DNA from 3 places in the Pantoea sp. F_5 genome. Region 3 is predicted to be linked to each of the others. Evidence: predicted binding sites of a transcription regulator. Region 3 holds the regulator's gene; each other region holds the start of a gene.

What was found. The regulator PhoB, encoded in region 3, activates phosphate uptake and scavenging genes when phosphate is short. The targets are predictions, from matches to a motif close to CTGTCATAAAACTGNCNNAT.
Region 1: a site for PhoB is predicted at 4,831-4,850, ahead of pitA (inorganic phosphate transporter PitA). Genes of this name have one in related genera too.
Region 2: a site for PhoB is predicted at 5,230-5,249, ahead of glpT (glycerol-3-phosphate transporter). Genes of this name have one in related genera too.

What each region holds. Positions count from the first base shown of each region.
Region 1 is NZ_VWUO01000006.1:157,454-163,924, reverse strand. It holds gene prlC (oligopeptidase A) at 1-317, shown strand, start outside; gene rsmJ (16S rRNA (guanine(1516)-N(2))-methyltransferase RsmJ) at 326-1,084, shown strand; gene F3I44_RS10200 (hypothetical protein) at 1,274-1,516, opposite strand; gene uspA (universal stress protein UspA) at 1,951-2,388, opposite strand; gene uspB (universal stress protein UspB) at 2,804-3,139, shown strand; gene pitA (inorganic phosphate transporter PitA) at 3,177-4,679, opposite strand; gene F3I44_RS10180 (NAD(P)/FAD-dependent oxidoreductase) at 4,923-6,107, shown strand; gene F3I44_RS10175 (aldo/keto reductase) at 6,115-6,471, opposite strand, start outside.
Region 2 is NZ_VWUO01000012.1:123,784-130,254, forward strand. It holds gene rhtC (threonine export protein RhtC) at 1-24, shown strand, start outside; gene F3I44_RS16640 (DUF1460 domain-containing protein) at 236-1,045, shown strand; gene rhtB (homoserine/homoserine lactone efflux protein) at 1,115-1,738, opposite strand; gene pldB (lysophospholipase L2) at 1,851-2,843, shown strand; gene yigL (sugar/pyridoxal phosphate phosphatase YigL) at 2,896-3,696, shown strand; gene glpT (glycerol-3-phosphate transporter) at 3,745-5,085, opposite strand; gene F3I44_RS16665 (carboxylate/amino acid/amine transporter) at 5,460-6,320, shown strand.
Region 3 is NZ_VWUO01000011.1:56,759-63,229, reverse strand. It holds gene F3I44_RS15570 (AAA family ATPase) at 1-1,554, opposite strand, end outside; gene sbcD (exonuclease subunit SbcD) at 1,551-2,750, opposite strand; gene phoB (phosphate response regulator transcription factor PhoB) at 2,948-3,637, shown strand; gene phoR (phosphate regulon sensor histidine kinase PhoR) at 3,652-4,965, shown strand; gene F3I44_RS15550 (PstS family phosphate ABC transporter substrate-binding protein) at 4,985-5,905, shown strand; gene F3I44_RS15545 (cobalamin-independent methionine synthase II family protein) at 6,070-6,471, shown strand, end outside.

The DNA of each region.
Region 1 (6,471 bases), on a different contig from region 3:
CCCTGCGCGAAGTGAAAAGCCGCGTGGCGGTCGTTCCGAGTCCGGAGTGGGGCCGTTTCCCACACGCCTTCAGCCACATCTTTGCCGGTGGCTATGCAGCGGGTTACTACAGCTATCTGTGGGCGGACGTGCTGGCGGCGGATGCTTACTCCCGCTTCGAGGAAGAGGGCATCTTTAACCGTGAAACCGGTCAGTCGTTCCTGGATAACATCCTGACGCGTGGCGGTTCTGAAGAGCCGATGGAGCTGTTCAAACGCTTCCGTGGCCGTGAGCCGCAGCTCGATGCGATGCTGGAACATTACGGCATTCAGGGATAAGTCGGTTCGTGAAAATCTGTTTGCTCGATGAATCAGGCGCCGGAGACGGCGCCTTATCACGTTTAGCGCAGCGCTGGCAGCTGGAGCACGATGAAGATGCGCTACTGGCACTGGTGCAGACACCGACGCACCTTGAGCTTCGCAAGCGTGATGAGCCAAAGCTGGGCGGTATTTTTGTTGATTTTGTCACCGGAGCAATGGCACATCGCCGTCGCTTCGGCGGTGGACGTGGCGAAGCTGTTGCCAAAGCGGTCGGCATCAAAGGCGGCTATCTGCCGGATGTGGTGGATGCGACGGCCGGATTGGGACGTGATGCGTTTGTACTGGCGGCCCTGGGCTGCCGGGTGCGAATGCTGGAACGTCATCCGGTGGTGGCTGCACTGCTGGAGGATGGCCTGCAGCGCGGTTATCAGGATGCGGAAATTGGTCCCTGGCTGCGCGAACGCCTGACGCTGATTCATGCAGCCAGTGCGCAGGCGCTGGGCGATATCACGCCGCAGCCGGATGTGGTCTATCTTGACCCGATGTATCCCCATCGCCAGAAAAGTGCGCTGGTGAAAAAGGAGATGCGGGTCTTTCAGTCGCTGGTGGGGCCGGATGAAGATGCGGATGCGCTACTGGAACCGGCCCGGCGGCTGGCGAAGAAACGTATCGTGGTTAAACGGCCAGACTATGCACCGCCGCTGGCGGGCGTGGTGACGCAGGCGGCTGTGGTGACGAAAAGCCATCGTTTTGATATTTATCCGCCGCTGGTCAGTACGCTTTAGACGAATGACGATCTGAAGCGATTGTTTCAGGTCATAATAATTTTCCTGCCGCTTATCTCCGTATGCCCGGTCTGAAAGCGACCTGGCATAATATTTTTGCTAAATAAAAAAGCCTGTCTGAAGTATTATCAGGCAGGCTTTAATTATCCGCACGCGCATTGTCGCGTTAATGCGGTGCTACTGATTCGGTCAGGCCGCTAATTTAGTCAGGAAGCCTGAAAATGCGTTCAAAAAGCTTTTGGCGAAGTTCAGGCCAATCGCTTTGTAAGTCAGACCCAGAGTCTGGCCCAGATCAGTGCTTTCCTTGATTGATGCGACGGTGGTGTCATATAAACCTGATACTTCAGTCAGTGCGGTGTTAACCTCACCCAGAAATTCAGTCAGGCCCGCGCCGCTAACGGCAGCAATTTCTGTCTGATTAATCTCTCTCATTTTTAATATCCTTATTGGTTTTTTAAATAATGGGAATCATTATTCTGCTTTATCCGTTGCCTGCGCAGCAGATAAGCCAGCGAAAGATAACGGATAAATTAACCTTCTCCTATAGTAAGATTTTGATAAGTTACGCTTTGCTATTAATAAAGTTTCTATCATTTTCGACTGGATGAATGAGCAATGTAACGATGGCTTTGGATTTATGTATGGAACTGTAATTACAGCGCTAAAAGGAGGTAATATAAACAGAGATCAGAAATGATAAAGCAGCGGATATTTAGTTTTGTGTAAAGTCAGGCTGGCAGATATCTTTATTAATAAAAAGCAATCCAGGTGGCGTTGCCGGGGAATCAGGCGCTTAAATAGCAGGCCAGAATAACGCTATTCAGCCCGATAAAAAAGCCGGCTTGCACCGGCTTTAATCACAGCGGTTACGCTTCATCTTCATCGCGTAACGGCACAATCAGCATGTCGATGTGCACGGTGTTGATCAACTGACGGGCTGAAGACATCAGCTTGCTCCAGAAATCCTGGTGATGACCACACACCACCAGGTCAACGTCATATTTTTTGATCGCGTCAACCAGCACCTGGCCGAGATCACCACTGCCGCTCAGCGTTTCACTGATTGGATACCCTGCGGCATCTGATAATCCTTTCAGTGCCGCATGCGTCTCTTCAGAGATACGCTTCTGCATATCCCCTAAGTTGACATCAATCAGGCCGGTGTAGAGGTCGGAGTAATTCACATCAACGTGAATCAGGGAAATTCTGGCATCGTACGGTCGAGCCAGCGAGACGGCCTTATCCACCAGTAACTGACTTTCGGGAGAAAGGTCTACTGCAATCAGGATGTGTTTATAAGCCATGATAAAACTCCTTTCACGAGATTAAGGATGGCATCCGGTGTTCCTGCCGCGTCACAGCTTAGCGAAATCCTTTGCGCGAGCGGGCGATGAGCGCCACCAAAGTGTCTACCTGCATTGCAGGTGATGATGTTGTTATGTTCTGAGTATAGCCTTCTCTCACGGCAAATGCTGCCGTTGCCGCCTGGCTTATGAATAAGATCAAGGCTATGACAGATTTACTCGCGCTGAACGAAAATCATCGTTGGAAAAAATGTAAAGAATTCTCCTACACTGAAAAAAGGCGGTCCGGTTCGCAGCCGCTCAGGGGGTCGAAAATTTTCGCAGTCCGGTGATTCAGTGGCTGGTTTTTTCTGCAGGCGGATACAGTGTCTGACGCTGGGTCTGTTGCTGCGATGCCAGCCGGGAGGGGGAGAATATGATCAGCACTATTGCGCTTTTTTGGGCTCTTTGTGTCGTGTGTATCGTGAATATGGCGCGCTATTTTTCATCGCTGCGTGCGCTGCTGGCGGTATTACGGGGTTGTGATCCGCTGCTGTATCAGTATGTCGATGGAGCGGGATTCTTCACCTCTCACGGTCAGCCGAGCAAGCAGGTGCGGCTGGTCACTTATATCTGGGCAAAGCGCTATCTTGATCATCATGACGATGAGTTTATCCGGCGCTGCGAGCGGGTGCGGGGGCAGTTTCTTCTGACCAGTGCACTGTGCGGACTGGTAGTGATCAGTCTGGTGGCGCTGGCGATCTGGCATTAAAAAAGGGCGACTTACGTCGCCCTTTTGTCTGCTGGTATCACACCAGTTTTAAGGCTATCCAGTAGAGCGAACCTGACAGCAGAATACAGACCGGCAGGGTGAAGATCCACGCCATGGCGATATTCTTGATGGTCCGGCTCTGCAGTCCGCCCCCGTCCACCAGCATCGTACCGGCTACGGATGAAGAGAGGATATGCGTAGTGGAGACGGGCATGCCGGTATAGCTGGCGACGCCAATCGACAGCGCGGCTGTCACCTGTGCTGACATGCCCTGTGCGTAGGTCATGCCTTTTTTACCAATCTTCTCACCAATGGTGGTGGCAACACGACGCCAGCCAATCATGGTGCCGATGCCCAGCGCCAGCGCGACGGCCACAATAATCCAGATCGGCGCATACTCAATGGTGCCAAGCAGGTCGCTTTTCAGCTTATTGAGGAAACGCTTGTCATCTGGCGAGGTCTCTTCCAGACGGGCCGCTTTATCAGCGGTATCTGAGATACACAGCAGCAGACGACGCATCTGACCGCGCTGATCAACCGTCAGCTGGTCGTAGCTCTGCAGGTTGTTCAGCAACACCTGAGCACGCTGAACTGCCTGCAGCGCGCGCGCGCTGTCACAGTGAAACTCCTGCGGGCTGGTCGCTGGCACTTCTTCCGGCGTTGGCAGCTTAGGCGGTGCCATCTGGATGATGTGCGTCAGCGAGGCATTATGCTGCTGGTAATACTGCTCCAGGTGATTGACCGCATCGCGGGTACGCGTGATGTCATAACCGGAGGCATTCATATTCACCACGAAACCGGCCGGAGCCACGCCAATCAGGACCAGCATGATCAGGCCAATGCCTTTCTGACCGTCATTCGCGCCGTGCGAATAGCTCACGCCAATTGCCGAAACAATCAAGGCGATGCGGGTCCAGAACGGCGGCTTTTTCTTGCCGTCGATCTTCTCGCGGTCAGCAGGCGTCATATGAATACGCGCACGCTTTTTAGTATTGCTCCAGTAGCGACGCAGAATGAAGATTAAGCCGCCTGCGATCACCAGGCCAACAATCGGCGACAGGATCAGAGAAAGGAAGATGTTCAGGACTTTCGGGATGTTGAGCGCATCAACCACCGAGGTTCCGCTCATCAGGGCGTTGGTCAGACCGATACCGATAATGGCACCGATCAGCGTATGGGAACTGGAGGCCGGCAGACCAAGATACCAGGTGCCGAGGTTCCAGATAATCGCCGCCAGCAGCATAGAAAACACCATGGCGAGACCGTGAGCCGATCCAACATTCAACAACAGATCGGTGGGAAGCATATGAACAATAGCGTAAGCAACACTCAATCCACCGAGTAGCACGCCAAGGAAGTTGAATACACCCGCCATCACCACAGCAAGCTGGGCACGCATGGCACGCGTATAGATGACCGTCGCAACTGCGTTGGCCGTGTCGTGGAAACCGTTGATCGCTTCGTAAAACAATACAAACAGCAGGGCAAGAACCAATAACAGGCTAGTACTGAGGTCTAGACCAGCAAACAGATGTAGCATAAACGTTACGCCATTTTTGGAGGACATGAACGCGGCGCATTATCCGCGACAACGTGCTGTATGGGAAAGGAAAATATAGCGTTAATTTGACCTTTCGTCGTAAGGCTGAAGGGTAACTCAGCTAAAAAGGGTTAGATATTAAGCAGATACAATATGACACATTTACGGCAATTTTTTGACGCTGGCGTCTCAGTGAGCAGATCACTACAATCTGCGCCTTTCCAGTTAAGTGAGTGAACCGCAGTGGAACAGTTTGACGTTATCATCATTGGTGCCGGCGCCGCCGGTCTGTTCTGTGCCGCCCAGGCCGGACAGCGGGGTCGCTGCGTGTTACTGCTGGATAACGGCAAAAAGCCGGGACGTAAGATTCTGATGTCTGGCGGTGGCCGGTGCAACTTCACCAACCTCTATACCGAACCAGCGGCCTATCTGTCGCACAATCCCCATTTCTGTAAATCGGCGCTGGCGCGTTATACCCAGTGGGATTTTATCGATCTGGTCAATCGTCACGGGATTGCCTGGCATGAGAAAACCCTGGGTCAGCTCTTCTGTGATGACTCGGCTCAGCAGATTGTCGATCTGCTGCTGGCCGAATGTGACAAGGGCAATGTCACCCTGCGGCTGCGCAGTGAAGTGCTTAGTGTGGCGCGCGATGAAAGCGGCTACACCCTGCAACTCAACGGCAGCACGGTTCAGGCGGAGAAGCTGGTCATCGCCAGCGGCGGTCTGTCAATGCCGGGCCTGGGCGCTTCGCCGTTTGGCTACAAAATTGCAGAGCAGTTCGGCCTGAGCGTCTTTCCGACCCGGGCGGCGCTGGTGCCCTTTACCCTGCACAAGCCATTGCTGGAGCAGTTGCAGACGCTGTCAGGCGTCGCGCTGGAAACCACGATTGACGCGCAGGATGGCACCCGCTTCAAAGAGGCGATGCTCTTTACCCATCGCGGCCTGTCCGGTCCGGCGGTGTTGCAAATCTCCAGCTACTGGCAGCCGGGTGAATTCGTCACTATCGATCTGTCGCCCGCCACGCCGCTTGAGGCGTTTCTGACGGCACAGCGTGAAGCACATCCGAATCTCAGCCTGAAAAACAGTCTGGCGAAAATTCTGCCGAAGCGCCTGGTGGAAGTCTTACAGGCGCTGAAGGTGGTACCGGATATCACTCTGAAGCAGCTCAACAGCAAACAGCAGACCGAACTGGCGCAGACACTGCACGCCTGGCGCATCCAGCCGAATGGCACAGAGGGCTATCGTACAGCGGAAGTGACGCTGGGCGGGGTGGATACGACGCAGCTCTCATCAAAAACCATGGAGGCGCGTGCAGTGCCGGGGCTTTACTTTATTGGTGAAGTGGCCGATGTCACCGGCTGGCTGGGCGGCTATAACTTCCAGTGGGCGTGGAGTTCTGCCTGGGCCTGTGCCCAGGCGTTGTAACGCGCGATTACCAGCGCTGGTGGACGTGAGGCGCGATCTTCTCCTGATAGATCTGCTTCAGCGCCGCCATCGTCTCATCAGAGAGCGCATCGACATCGCTGGCGCGGGCATTGGCTTCAGCCTGTTCACGGTTTTTCGCACCAGGGATAACCACGCTGACATCCTCGTTCATCAGGATCCAGCGCAATGCAAACATCGCCATGGTGGTGTCACCTGTGACAAAGCGGCGAATCTCCTCAACCGCTTCCAGCGCCACCTCGAACGGCACGCCGGAGAAAGTCTCGCCCTTATCAAACGCTTCGCCATTACGGTTAAAGGCGCGATGGTCGTCAGCGGCAAACACGCTGTCGGCACGCATTTTGCC
Region 2 (6,471 bases), on a different contig from region 3:
ATCCACCTGATAATTTCGCGTTAAGCCCTTATGCCGGAGAGCGCGCTGCGCATCCGGCAGTCATTTCACCTCCTGTTACTTCCTCTGAACTTCATCTGCGTGACGACTGTCACAATCTGTACCCGACGATGCCCCTCTGCTGCAACCGCAGATAAATAGTCACCATTCGTTAATTAATGAAACCATCACCTCCGGTATGGTCGTGTCGACGGACTATTTTTTCATGGAGAGGATGATGCGAGTAAAACCCCTTTTACTATTGTTTATCGCGGCCTGTATCAGCGCCTGCGCTTCCCCTGATGCTGCCCAAAATCGCGTTTCTGAAACGGCAGAAGTAGATAGTGTTCCGGCTATCCTTGCGCAGACATTTCCGGCGTCAGAGCAGCCACAGGGCGAGAGGATTAGCCAGATTTCCGCCGCGTTTCTCGGTACGCCCTACCAGGCGGATACGCTGATCGGCTCGCCTGATACGCCGGAAGCGCTGGTGATCAATTTCAATGGGGTGGATTGTTTCACGCTGCTTGATTACGTCCAGGCGCTGAGCCGCAGCCACGACCGCGCCAGCTTTGAGGCGAACCTGATTCGGACCCGCTACGCTGACGGTGAGGTCAGCTACCTGAAACGCCGACACTTTTTCACCGACTGGTTCGCTGAGAACCCGCGCAATGCCGATGACATAACAAGCACACTCACCCCGGATGCGATGACGGTAGTGAAGCAACTGAACCGTCAGGCCAGCGGAAAAGAAAGGCTGCCCGGTCTGGGTGTGATTCCTCGCCGCATTACCTACATTCCGGCCCGGGCGATCACACCAAAGGTGCTGAAGCAGATTCAGACTGGCGATTACATCGGAGTTTATACGCCCGCTCAGGGGCTGGATGTCTCGCATGCCGGGATTGCCGTCCGGCATGATGGGCAATTGTGGTTCAGGAACGCCTCATCACTGGCCGTTAATCGCAGGGTTGTCGATACGCCGTTGAGTGAATATATGCAGTCTAAACCGGGTATCATTGTGTTACGTGCGGTGCCGCTGACTGCGCCTTAATGGTGCCCGGCAAGAAGGGATTAAACAGGGAGTGTTCGCGCCGACCTCAGTGTGTCGGCGCGTAAAGTCTTAAGCGATTTTTCTGGCGCTGGCCAGCAGTGCGCCCACCGCCATAAACAGACCACCGAAAATACGGTTCATTAACTTCATCTGCTTTGGCCCTTTAATCCAGCCAGCAATGCGCGTTGCCAGCGTGGCGTAGCCAATCATCACGATGATATCGACCACCACGGTCGTCACGCCCAGCACCAGATACTGCATAAACAGCGGCTGATGTGGCTGGATAAACTGCGGGAAAAGCGCCGCCAGAAAAACGATACTTTTCGGATTGGTCAGATTAACCAGCACGGCACGTTTGAACAGGCGACGGCGCGGCATCGCTTTAGCGACCGCATCCAGATCGATGCCACCCGCCGAGCGCCACTGCTGAATACCCAGCCAGACCAGATAGGCCGCACCGGCCCATTTCAGAATTTCAAACGCCAGCAGCGACTGCGAAAACAGTGCGCCCAGCCCGATACCGACCAGCACAATGTGCAATGCCAGGCCGACCTGCAGGCCAGAGATAGAAGCCACCGTGCCGCGATAGCCGTGGCTGATACCGGTACTCATGGTATTGATTGCGCCGGAACCCGGCGACAGGCTGAGAATTGTGGTGGTAAGCAGGTAGGTCAGCCACCATTCGATGGTCATGGGTCAGGCTCTCTTTAGTCGCGAATTTGTGACACAATACGCCAGAAATAAGCGCGGCGCTACGGCCCGCGCAGGGCGTTCAGGACTCTGTATCCGGTCATCAGGAGGGCGAATGAATCAACACAAAGCCAGCTGGCTGCGACGGGAAAAAGCCTTTGCTGCCTTCGCCACCGGGCCGCTGCTCGATTTCTGGCACAGTCGTGAGGAGCTTGAGTTTACCGGCGTCGGCAATCTGACGCTGCGTTATGTTCGCTTCACATCGCCGCAACACAAGCGTGTGATCCTGATTGTGCCGGGACGCATCGAGAGTTACATAAAATATCCTGAGCTGGCGTACGATCTGTTTCACTGCGGATTTGATGTGGTGATCCTGGATCATCGCGGTCAGGGGCGCTCCGATCGCCTGCTGGAAGATTCACACCGCGGTCACGTGGCGGAATTTACGCATTACGTGGACGATCTTGAAACGCTCTACCTGAAAGAGATCGTCAGCGGTCATTATCAGCAGCGCTATGCGCTGGCTCACTCAATGGGTGGCGCAATCTTAACGCTGTTTCTGGCGCGTCAGCCGCAGGCGTTTCATGCCGTCGCGCTGGTGGCACCGATGTTTGGCATCGCCTTACCGTTGCCCTCTTTTCTGGCTCATCGTATCCTGGACTGGGCGGAGAAGCGTCCAGCCTTACGCGATGGCTATGCGCTCGGCACCGGACGCTGGCGCGCGCATCCGTTTGGCATTAACCGGCTGACCCATAGCACCGAGCGTTACCGGCGTAACCTGCGCTTTTATGCGGACGATCCTGCGATTCGTGTGGGCGGACCGACCTACCATTGGGTACGCGAAGGCATCCATGCGGGGCGCAACATCATCAGTCAGGTGGATAAGATCACTACGCCGCTGCTGCTGCTACAGGCGAGCGACGATCGGGTGGTCGACAACCGTTCGCAGGATCTGTTTTGTGCTGCGATGGCTGCGGCGGGTCATCCGTGTGAAGGTAATAAGCCACGGGTGATCGACGGCGCGCGTCACGAGATTCTGTTTGAAAAAGATGAGATGCGTGCCGAAGCACTCAATGCAGTGGTCGACTTTTTTTCATCGCACCACTGACGTTATTTATCCGACCGGTAAAAACCGGCAGAACCAGATACCCGAGGTTTTCATGTATCACATCGTTGCATCCGATCTGGATGGCACGCTGCTTTCTCCCGAACATCGCCTGACCCCTTTTGCACGTGAAACGCTGCAGCAGCTGGTCGCTAAGGATATTCACTTTGTCTTCGCCACCGGCCGTCATCATATCGATGTCGGACAGATGCGCGACAGCCTGGCGATTCCGGCCTATATGATCACCTCGAACGGTGCGCGCGTACACAACGCAGAGGGCGAACTGGTGTTCAGTCATAATCTGGATGAGGATATCGCCAGCGACCTGTTTGGCCTGCAGTATCATCACAGCGATATTCTGACGCACGTTTACCGCGATGATGAGTGGTTTGTCAGCCGTTCAAGCCCGGCTGAGCAGGACTATTTTCGTGAGTCAGTCTTCAACTATCAGGTCTACGAGCCAGGTCTGCTACCAACCAGCAACATCAGCAAGGTCTTCTTCACCTGCGAAAACCCCGAGCATCTGATCCCGATGGAGCAGGCGATTGAAGCGCGCTGGGGCGATCGGGTTAACGTCAGTTTCTCGCTGCCAACCTGTCTGGAGGTCATGGCGGGCGGCGTGTCGAAAGGACATGCACTGGAAGCGGTCGCGAAAACGCTGGGTCACTCGCTGGAGAGCTGCATTGCCTTTGGCGACGGTATGAATGATGTGGAGATGCTGAGCATGGCGGGCAAGGGCTATATCATGCAGAACGCCCATCAGCGCTTAAAAGATACGCTGCCGGAGCTGGATGTGATTGGTTCGAATGCCGATGATGCGGTGCCGCAGACGCTGCGCACGCTCTATCTGGCTTAAGCCGTCAGCGTAAACAAGGGCCGGATAGCCGGCCCTTGTTTACTACCGTCAGGCGAGAGTCTTTTTGTGTTTGTGTTCGCTGACCATGGTCAGTAACAGCAGAATAACCGCCAGCACACAGCCCGCAATCATCACCATAAAGCCGCCGTCCCAGCCGAAGTAATCGACGGTGTAACCGACAATGGCGCTGGCCGCGACCGAGCCACCCAGGTAACCGAACAGGCCGGTAAAGCCCGCCGCTGTCCCCGCTGCTTTTTTCGGTGCCAGCTCCAGCGCATGCAGACCAATCAGCATCACCGGACCGTAGATCAGGAAGCCAATCACGATCATGCAAGCCATGTCGACGCCAGGATTGCCCGCCGGGTTGAGCCAGTAGATCACGGTTGCGATGGTCACCAGCGTCATAAAGAACACGCCGGTCGCACCACGATTACCCCGGAACACTTTGTCCGACATCCAGCCACACAGCAGCGTCCCCGGAATCCCCGCATATTCATACAGGAAGTAGGCCCAGGACGACTTATCCAGCGTGAAGTGTTTGACTTCACGCAGATAGGTTGGTGACCAGTCGAGGATGCCGTAGCGCAGCAGATAGACAAAAACGTTGGCCAGCGCGATGTACCACAGCAGCTTGTTCGGCAACACATACTTCATGAAGATCTGTTTTGCCGTCAGCTCCTCTTCGTGGCTGGCATCGTAGTCGGGCGGATAGTCGTTTTTGTACTCTTCAATCGGTGGCAGGCCACAGGATTGCGGGGTATCGCGCATCAGCGCAAAGGCCAGAATCGCGATGGCAATCGCGCCAAAGGCGGGCATGTAGAGCGCCGCTTTCCAGTCGTTGAACCACGCCATACCCAGCAGGAAGAGCAGCGGCGGAATACCGCCGCCCACGTTATGCGCACAGTTCCAGACCGAAACGATCCTTCCGCGCTCCTTCTGCGACCACCAGTGAACCATGGTTCGTCCACAGGGTGGCCAGCCCATGCCCTGAAACCAGCCACAGATAAACAGCAGCACAAACATCACCATGATGCTGGAGGTCGCCCAGGGGACGAATCCCATAATCAGCATCACTGCTGCGGCCAGAATCAGGCCTGCCGGTAAGAAGACGCGCGGGTTTGATCGGTCAGAGACCGAGCCCATGATGAATTTTGAAAAGCCGTAGGCAATGGAGATGCCGGACAGGGCAAAGCCGAGATCGCCACGTGAAAAACCCTGCTCCACCAGATAGGGCATGGCGAGTGCGAAGTTTTTTCTGACCAGATAATAGGCCGCATAACCAAAAAAGATCCCGATGAAAATTTGCCAGCGCAGACGACGGTAGAGCGGATCAACGTGATCCTCCGCTACCTGCGGCTGACGTGGTGCAGGTTTAAAAATGCTCAGCATCAGTGAGGCCCTCCAGGGCACATTATGGTTTTTCATTCCCGGCAGGTTGGAGCAGGAAAGTGCAGAACAAAATGGATGCAGAATGTTCCATTTCGCGCAAAGAATAGTGTTAGTTGCGCAACGTTACTGTGATGAATGACACATTTGTTACAGTTTTATTACAGTCAGGAGCGGAAGTGATCATCTGATGGATCATTTCGCGCATTTTATGTGGCTGAAAACCTATTCTGTCGATTGATATGTCAGGAAGTGTAAGCAGGGTATCCGGTCGGCTTTTTAATCGCCTGGTTTATAATCAGATGTCAACCAGATTTCACAGCCTGACGGCGGCACATTGTTTACACTGTCGGCCTGTTAATTTCGGGGTCGTTGCCGTGTTTTTATTGATTATTACCACCATTCTGTGGGCCTTTTCCTTCAGCCTGATTGGCGAATATCTCGCTGGTCAGGTGGATAGCTGGTTCTCTGTGCTGATGCGTCTGGCGCTGGCTGCGCTGGTGTTTTTGCCTTTCCTGCGCTGGCGAGGTTACCGCCCTTCAACGCTACTGCTGTATATGCTGGTGGGGATGCTGCAACTGGGCGTAATGTATCTGCTGAGCTTCGAAGCCTATCTCTACCTTAGCGTGTCAGAATTCCTGCTGTTTACGGTAATGACACCGCTCTATGTGACGCTGATTTACGATCTGATCAGCCGTCGTCCATTGCGCATCGGCTATATCTTCAGTGCGTTACTGGCGGTGGCGGGTGCGGCGATTATTCGTTATGACAAAGTCAGCGATCATTTCTGGTTTGGTCTGCTGTTAGTGCAACTGGCAAACATCTGCTTCGCGGCAGGCATGGTGGGTTATAAGCGTCTGCAGGAGACCCGTCCCATGCCGCAGCATACGGCCTTCTCATGGTTCTATCTGGGGGCGGTGTTGATTGCGGTGATTGCCTGGTGTGCCTGGGGCAATCCACAGAAGTTGCCGACCACCTCATTGCAGTGGAGCATTCTGGTGTGGCTGGGCGTTGCGGCTTCTGGTCTTGGCTATTTTATGTGGAACTACGGGGCGACGCAGGTCGATGCCGGTACGCTGGGCATTATGAATAACATGCACGTTCCCGCCGGGCTGCTGGTGAATCTGGCTATCTGGCAGGAGAAACCGCACTGGCCGAGCTTTATTGCGGGCGCGCTGGTGATCATTGCCTCGCTGTGGGTGCATAAGCGCTGGGTGGTGGGGCGCGGTCAGAAGTGACTTTGCGGGTTGTCGGGTGTGTTTTGCCTGAAGAAAGGGTTTGTCATTTAAAGACGGCGTAAAGTGTGAGTTGCTTCTCTGCGATGGACACTCGACGCCGTGATCCGACTCCAGCCTTTAATGAGCTGGACGATCATTATCACTTACTCAC
Region 3 (6,471 bases):
CGGACGGCTGTTCTGCAACTGGCTTAATGCCTGCCGCAGTGCAGCGGGTGGATGCTGTTCATGAAGCGAAGTGAGTGCCTGCTCCGCCTGCAAAAGCGCCTGGCGGGCCTGTTGCTCCGCCTGCTGGCGCGGCAGTGCCTGTTGTGCCTGCTGTTGCTGTTTTGCCTGTTGCGCATCGATCTGTTGCTGTTGCTGCTCGCGCTGTTGTGTCAGTGCCGCCAGCGTCGCCTCACGCTGTGCCAGCAGGGCAAAGTTCTCCTGCCATACCGGCAGCGAAGCGCCCCAGTGCGGCAGATCGGCAAGCTGCTCGCGTAACTGATGCTGTTCGGCAATCGCCTGCTGCCAGCCCACGACCTGCTGCTTCTGCTGCGTCAGGCTGGCCTGGGTCTGGTCGGCATGCTGCTGCTGCCGGGCATTTTCCTGCTGCTGCTCTGCAAGCTGTTGCTGCAGCGTTGTGATGCGCTGATCCAGCGGCAGCACCTGTTCCGTCAGCAGGCTCTCCTGCTGCTGCTGTTCCTGCAACGCCTGCTGGCGGGTGGTCTGAGCGGCTGCGTAGTGCTGCTGATGCTGCTGCTGCTGGTTCTGGGCCTGCTGCTGCGCCGCATTAAGCTGCTGATAGCGGCTCTCAGCCTGCTGCTGTTCACTGCGCAATGCGTCACGCTGCTGCAGTTTAATCCGCAGTTTTTCAACCGGTTCGCTGCGAGCCAGTCGCTGGCGGTCGGTTTCAGCCGCCTGTGAGGCAGCCTGCGCCTGCTGTACTGCCGCTTCAGCCTGCGCACTTTCCTGCTGTAACTGCTCTGCCTGTTGCTGCCACTGCTGCTGTTGCTGCGCCTGCTGATAATCCGCGCTGAGCTGCTGTTCAGCCCTGGTCAGATCGCTGAGCTGCTGTTGCAGCGCGTCGCGGGCGTCGCTATCCAGCAGCGCCATCGCACCCGCCTGGCTGCGCAGCAGATCCAGCTGGGTCTTCGCCTCTTTATGACGCTCGTAGATGGCCGCGGAAATCAGGCCGTAAATTTCGGTGCCGGTCAGCTCCTCCAGCAGTTCGGCGCGTTCACTGGCTTTGGCATTCAGGAAGGCGGCGAACTGGCCTTGTGACAGCATCATTGAGCGGGTGAAGCGTTCGAAATCAAGACCTGACAGGGTTTCGATCAGCTTCAGCTTGTCACCAACCTTATCGGCAACAATGGTGTTATCGTCACAGCGCGCCAGCTCAACGCGCGGTGCCTGTAGCTTGCCGTCAGCGGTGCCGCGCGCGCGGTTCTGGCTCCAGAAGGCGCGCCACGCTTCACCTTTGATCTCAAACTCGACCTCAGCCAGACATTCTGCGCAGTCGCGGGTCATCAGCGCATTCTGGCTCTGGGAAATCGCGCCAAGGCGCGGCGTCTGGTGATAGAGCGCCAGGCAGATGGCGTCCAGCAGGGTGGTTTTACCCGCCCCGGTGGCACCGGTAATCGCGAACAGACCGTTGCTGGCAAAAGGCTCGGCGCGGAAGTCGATGAACCATTCACCGCGCAGGGCATTGAGGTTTTTAAACCGTAGCGTAAGGATCTTCATTGGGTCTCTTCCATGGCGGCCAGCGTCTGGCGGAACAGCGTGGTCATCTCGTCGATTTGCGCCGGTTGCAGCGCCTCATCCAGCGCCAGGCGGCGGGCAAAGACCTCTTCCACCTTCAGCTCACTCAGTGTTTCGTTGTCGAGCCGCGCCAGGCTCTGCTGCCGCTGTTCACGACTGCGGCGCAGCAGCAATACCTCGACCGGCAGTGTGGCGGTCAGGGTTTCGACCTGACGTTGCAGATCGCTGAGGTACTCCTGAGTGGTCACTTCGATGTCGAGCCAGGTCGGTTTTTCCTGCTCTGCCGCACTGAAGGCATTTAGCTGTTCTGCAATCTGCGCCAGCGATCCTTTCAGCACCTGCATCGGCTGCGCCTGCGGCACCACCAGCGGCGTGACTGACTGCAGGCCGCTGGCCGCCAGTTCCAGCAGGAAGACGCTTTTTTCCACGCCCAGCTCATCAAAGCTCAGCGGAATCGGCGAGCCGCTGTAGCGGATATGCTCGCTGCCCGCCACGCGCTGGGCGCGATGAATATGGCCGAGCGCAATATAGTCAGCCGCCGGAAAGGCGCTGGCCGGGAAGGCGTCCAGCGTGCCGATATAGATGTCACGTACGGAATCGCTCTGGCTGACGCCGACGGTAGTGAGATGACCGGTAGCAATGACTGGCAGCGCATAACCCAGTGCCTGGGCAGCGGCGAAACGCTGCTGATAGTGGTGGGCGATTGCCTCCAGCAGCGAGGTCTGTTTGTCGCGGCCCGACTGACCCGCCCGGCTGCGCAGGATGTCGCGCGGGCGCAGATAGGGAATGGCACACAGCAGCGCGCCCGGTTCGCCCTGACGGGTGTTGAGCAGCAACACATCATCCTGCGCCTGCGGAGTCGCGATCACCCGGGTATTGAGACAGGCGAGCAGCTCGCGCGACTCATTCAGCGTCGCCACAGAGTCGTGGTTACCCGCCAGCACAATCAGCTGACAGCCGGTGGGCTGCAGCGCCACCACGAAGCGGTTAAACATCTCGCGGGCGTAGCTGGGCGGCGTGCCGGTATCAAACAGGTCGCCTGCAATAATCAGCGCATCCACCTGATGCTGTTCAATCTGGATCAACAGCCAGTCGAGAAACGCCTGATGTTCCGCCGCCCGACTTTTGTTGTAGAAGAACTGCCCCAGATGCCAGTCCGCAGTATGAATAATGCGCATGATGAGTCCCTGCCGTTGTGATTCGCCGGGGGATTATACTGGCTCTGCGACCAAAGCAAAAAAATGTCGCTGCGCTGTCATAAATGATTACCAGTGAGGTTACAGGCAGGTTATGTTTTTCATAAAAGTGTCACAAATCTGACGCATAATGACGCCGCGAATCTCAGTGACAGCCGTCATAATCAGCAGGAGTAATAATGGCTAAGCGCATTTTGGTTGTGGAGGATGAAGCCCCCATCCGTGAAATGTTGTGTTTTGTTCTGGAGCAGAACGACTATCAGCCAATCGAGGCGGAAGATTATGACAGCGCCGTTGGCAAGCTGATTGAACCCTGGCCCGATCTTATTTTGCTGGACTGGATGTTACCCGGTGGCAGCGGTATTCAGTTTATCAAGCATCTGAAGCGCGAGGCGATGACCCGTGATATCCCGGTGATGATGCTCACCGCGCGCGGCGAAGAGGAAGATCGGGTACGTGGCCTGGAAGTGGGTGCCGATGATTACATTACCAAGCCGTTTTCACCCAAAGAGCTGATGGCGCGGATCAAAGCGGTGATGCGCCGCATTTCGCCGATGGCGGTGGAAGAAGTCATTGAGATGCAGGGGCTGAGTCTGGATCCCTCCTCACATCGCGTGATGTCCGAAACCACGCCGCTGGAGATGGGCCCTACCGAATATAAGCTTCTGCACTTCTTTATGACCCACCCGGAACGAGTCTACAGCCGCGAGCAGCTGCTGAACCACGTCTGGGGCACCAATGTGTATGTGGAAGATCGCACTGTCGATGTTCACATTCGCCGTTTACGTAAAGCGCTGGAGGTCTCCGGCCACGATCGCATGGTACAAACCGTCCGTGGAACAGGGTATCGTTTCTCTGCCCGCTACTAAACGGAGCCTTTACCGTGCTGGAACGCCTCTCCTGGAAGAGATTATTGACAGAACTGCTGCTGGCCTGTCTGCCCGCGGCGCTGCTGGGCCTGCTGCTTGGCGGCCTGTCCTGGTGGCTGCTGCTGAGCGTGCTGGTGGTGCTGTTGTGGCATTTCCACAATCTGATGCGGCTGTCGCACTGGCTGTGGCTCGACCGCACCATGACGCCACCGACCGGGCGTGCCAGCTGGGAACCGCTGTTTTATGGGCTTTACCAGATGCAACTGCGCAACCGGCGGCGGCGGCGTGAACTGGGCAACCTGATTAAACGCTTCCGCAGCGGGGCCGAGTCGCTGCCGGATGCGGTGATCCTGACCACGGAAGAGGGCACGATTTTCTGGTGTAACGGCCTGGCGCAGCAACACCTTGGCCTGCGCTGGCCGGAAGATAATGGCCAGAATATCCTCAATCTGCTGCGTTACCCGGAGTTCTCCCGCTATCTTCGTCAGCGCGATTTTGACAAGCCGCTGACGCTGGTGCTGAACAACAAACTTCACATGGAATTCCGCGTCATGCCCTACAGCGAGGGGCAATGGTTACTGGTGGCCCGTGATGTGACGCAGATGCATCAGCTGGAAGGGGCGCGCCGCAACTTCTTTGCCAACGTCAGCCATGAGTTACGTACACCGCTCACCGTGCTGCAGGGCTATCTGGAGATGATGAACGACTCGGTGATGAGCGAGCCTTCGCGCAGCAAAGCGCTGCACACCATGTCGGAGCAGACGCGTCGCATGGACAGCCTGGTGAAACAGCTGCTGACGCTGTCGCGCATTGAAGCCGCGCCTGCGATCGATCTCAAAGAGAAGGTCGATGTGCCGGTGATGCTGAAACTGCTGCAGCATGAGGCGGCGACACTGAGTGGCGGTCGGCACGATATCCATTTTCATACCGATCCCCATCTGAAAGTGTTCGGCAACGACGAACAGCTGCGCAGCGCCATCTCCAACCTGGTTTACAACGCGGTGAATCACACTCCGGAGGGCACGCGGATCGATATCAGCTGGCTGCGTGGCAAGCAGGGCGCAACCTTCCGGGTGTGCGACAACGGGCCGGGTATTGCCTCAGAACATATTCCGCGTCTGACCGAGCGGTTCTACCGGGTTGATAAAGCGCGTTCACGCGCCACCGGCGGCAGCGGGCTGGGACTGGCGATTGTGAAACATGCGCTGAGCCACCACAACGCGCGGCTCGATATCACCAGCGTGCCGCATAAAGAGACCTGTTTTACCTTTACGCTGCCCGCGAGGTTGATTGTCAGCAGCGTGATGCAGGAGAATGCCGTTCATTAATCGCTGCCGGATCTCGCTGATGCGCCTCCTTCTTTTGTTAATCATCTCTCTGCTGCCGGGCCTGGCGCTGGCCCAGCCCGGCGCGCTCTCCGGCAATCTCAGCAGCGTCGGATCTGACACGCTCGGCTATCTGATGACCCTGTGGGGCGAAGATTTCAGCCGCCAGGCACCGGGCGTGAATGTGCAGGTTCAGGCCTCTGGTTCGTCTACCGCGCCGACCGCGCTGGCGGCGGGTGCCGCTCAGCTCGGGCCGATGAGCCGACCGATGCAAGCCGACGAACGCCAGGCCTTTGAGGCGCGCTACGGCTATCCGCCGCTGGCGGTACCGGTGGCGATGGATGCCCTGGTGGTGGTGGTCAATCAGCGCAATCCACTGCAGCAGATTGAACCGCATCAGCTCGACGCTATTTTCTCCATTACCCGCCTCTGTGGCGCGCACAATGTGCCGCTGCGCTGGGGTGATCTTGGTTTAACCGGCGACCCGTGGCGCAAACGACCGATTCAGCGTTATGGCCGCAACTCCGCCTCCGGCACCTGGGGGTTCTTCAAACAGCAGGTGCTGTGCAAAGGCGATTTCCGCAGCGACGTAGCGGAGTTTCCCGGCTCGGCTGCGGTGGTGCAGGCGGTAGCCGGGAACCCGCGCAGCATTGGCTACGCCAGTTTTGGCTTTCATCTCAGCGGCGTAAAAATGCTGGCGGTGATGAATGACCAGGGGCAGGCGATTGTTCCGGATGCCGATGCTATTCGCAGTGGCCGCTATCCCTGGGCGCGTCCGCTCTATCTCTACGTCAACAAAGCGCCGGGTAAACCGCTGCCGCCGCTGGTGGCCGCGTTTCTTCAGCAGGTGCTTTCTCCTCAAGGCCAGCGACGGGTCAGCGAAGCGGGCTACCTGCCGCTGTCTGAAAGCCAGATGGCGCAGGCGCGCGCAGCGCTGCAATAATCTTCCAACCTGAATTTTTTTCACCATCGCTGAATTTTCTTCAGTTGCAGACAAAGGTGACTCGTGTCACTCTGCATTCAGACATATAGCCATCCAGATGGCTATTTATATCAGAATGTAATTATTTCCTGCCGTAATCATTTGCAGGAGAGACAGGAGTGATCATGCAAAGAGAAACCGCCCCGTTCCGCGCCGACACCGTTGGCAGCTTCCTGCGTCCCGCTGCGATTAAGCAGGCACGCGAACAGTTTGCAGCCGGAGAGATTGATGCCGCCGCCCTGCGTCAGGTTGAAGATGCGGCAATCCGCGACGTGGTCGCGAAACAGCGTGAAAATGGTCTGAAAGTGTTGACAGACGGCGAGTTCCGCCGTGGCTGGTGGCACTTTGACTTCTTCTATGGTCTTGACGGCGTTGAGAGCTATGAAGCAGAGCAGGGCATTCAGTTTAATGGCGTGCAGACCAAAGCGCATGGCGTGAAAGTGGTGAGCAAACTCGGTTTCCCGGCGGATCACCCGATGCTTGACCATTTCCGCTTCCTGCAGAGTATTGCCGGTGATGCGGTGCCG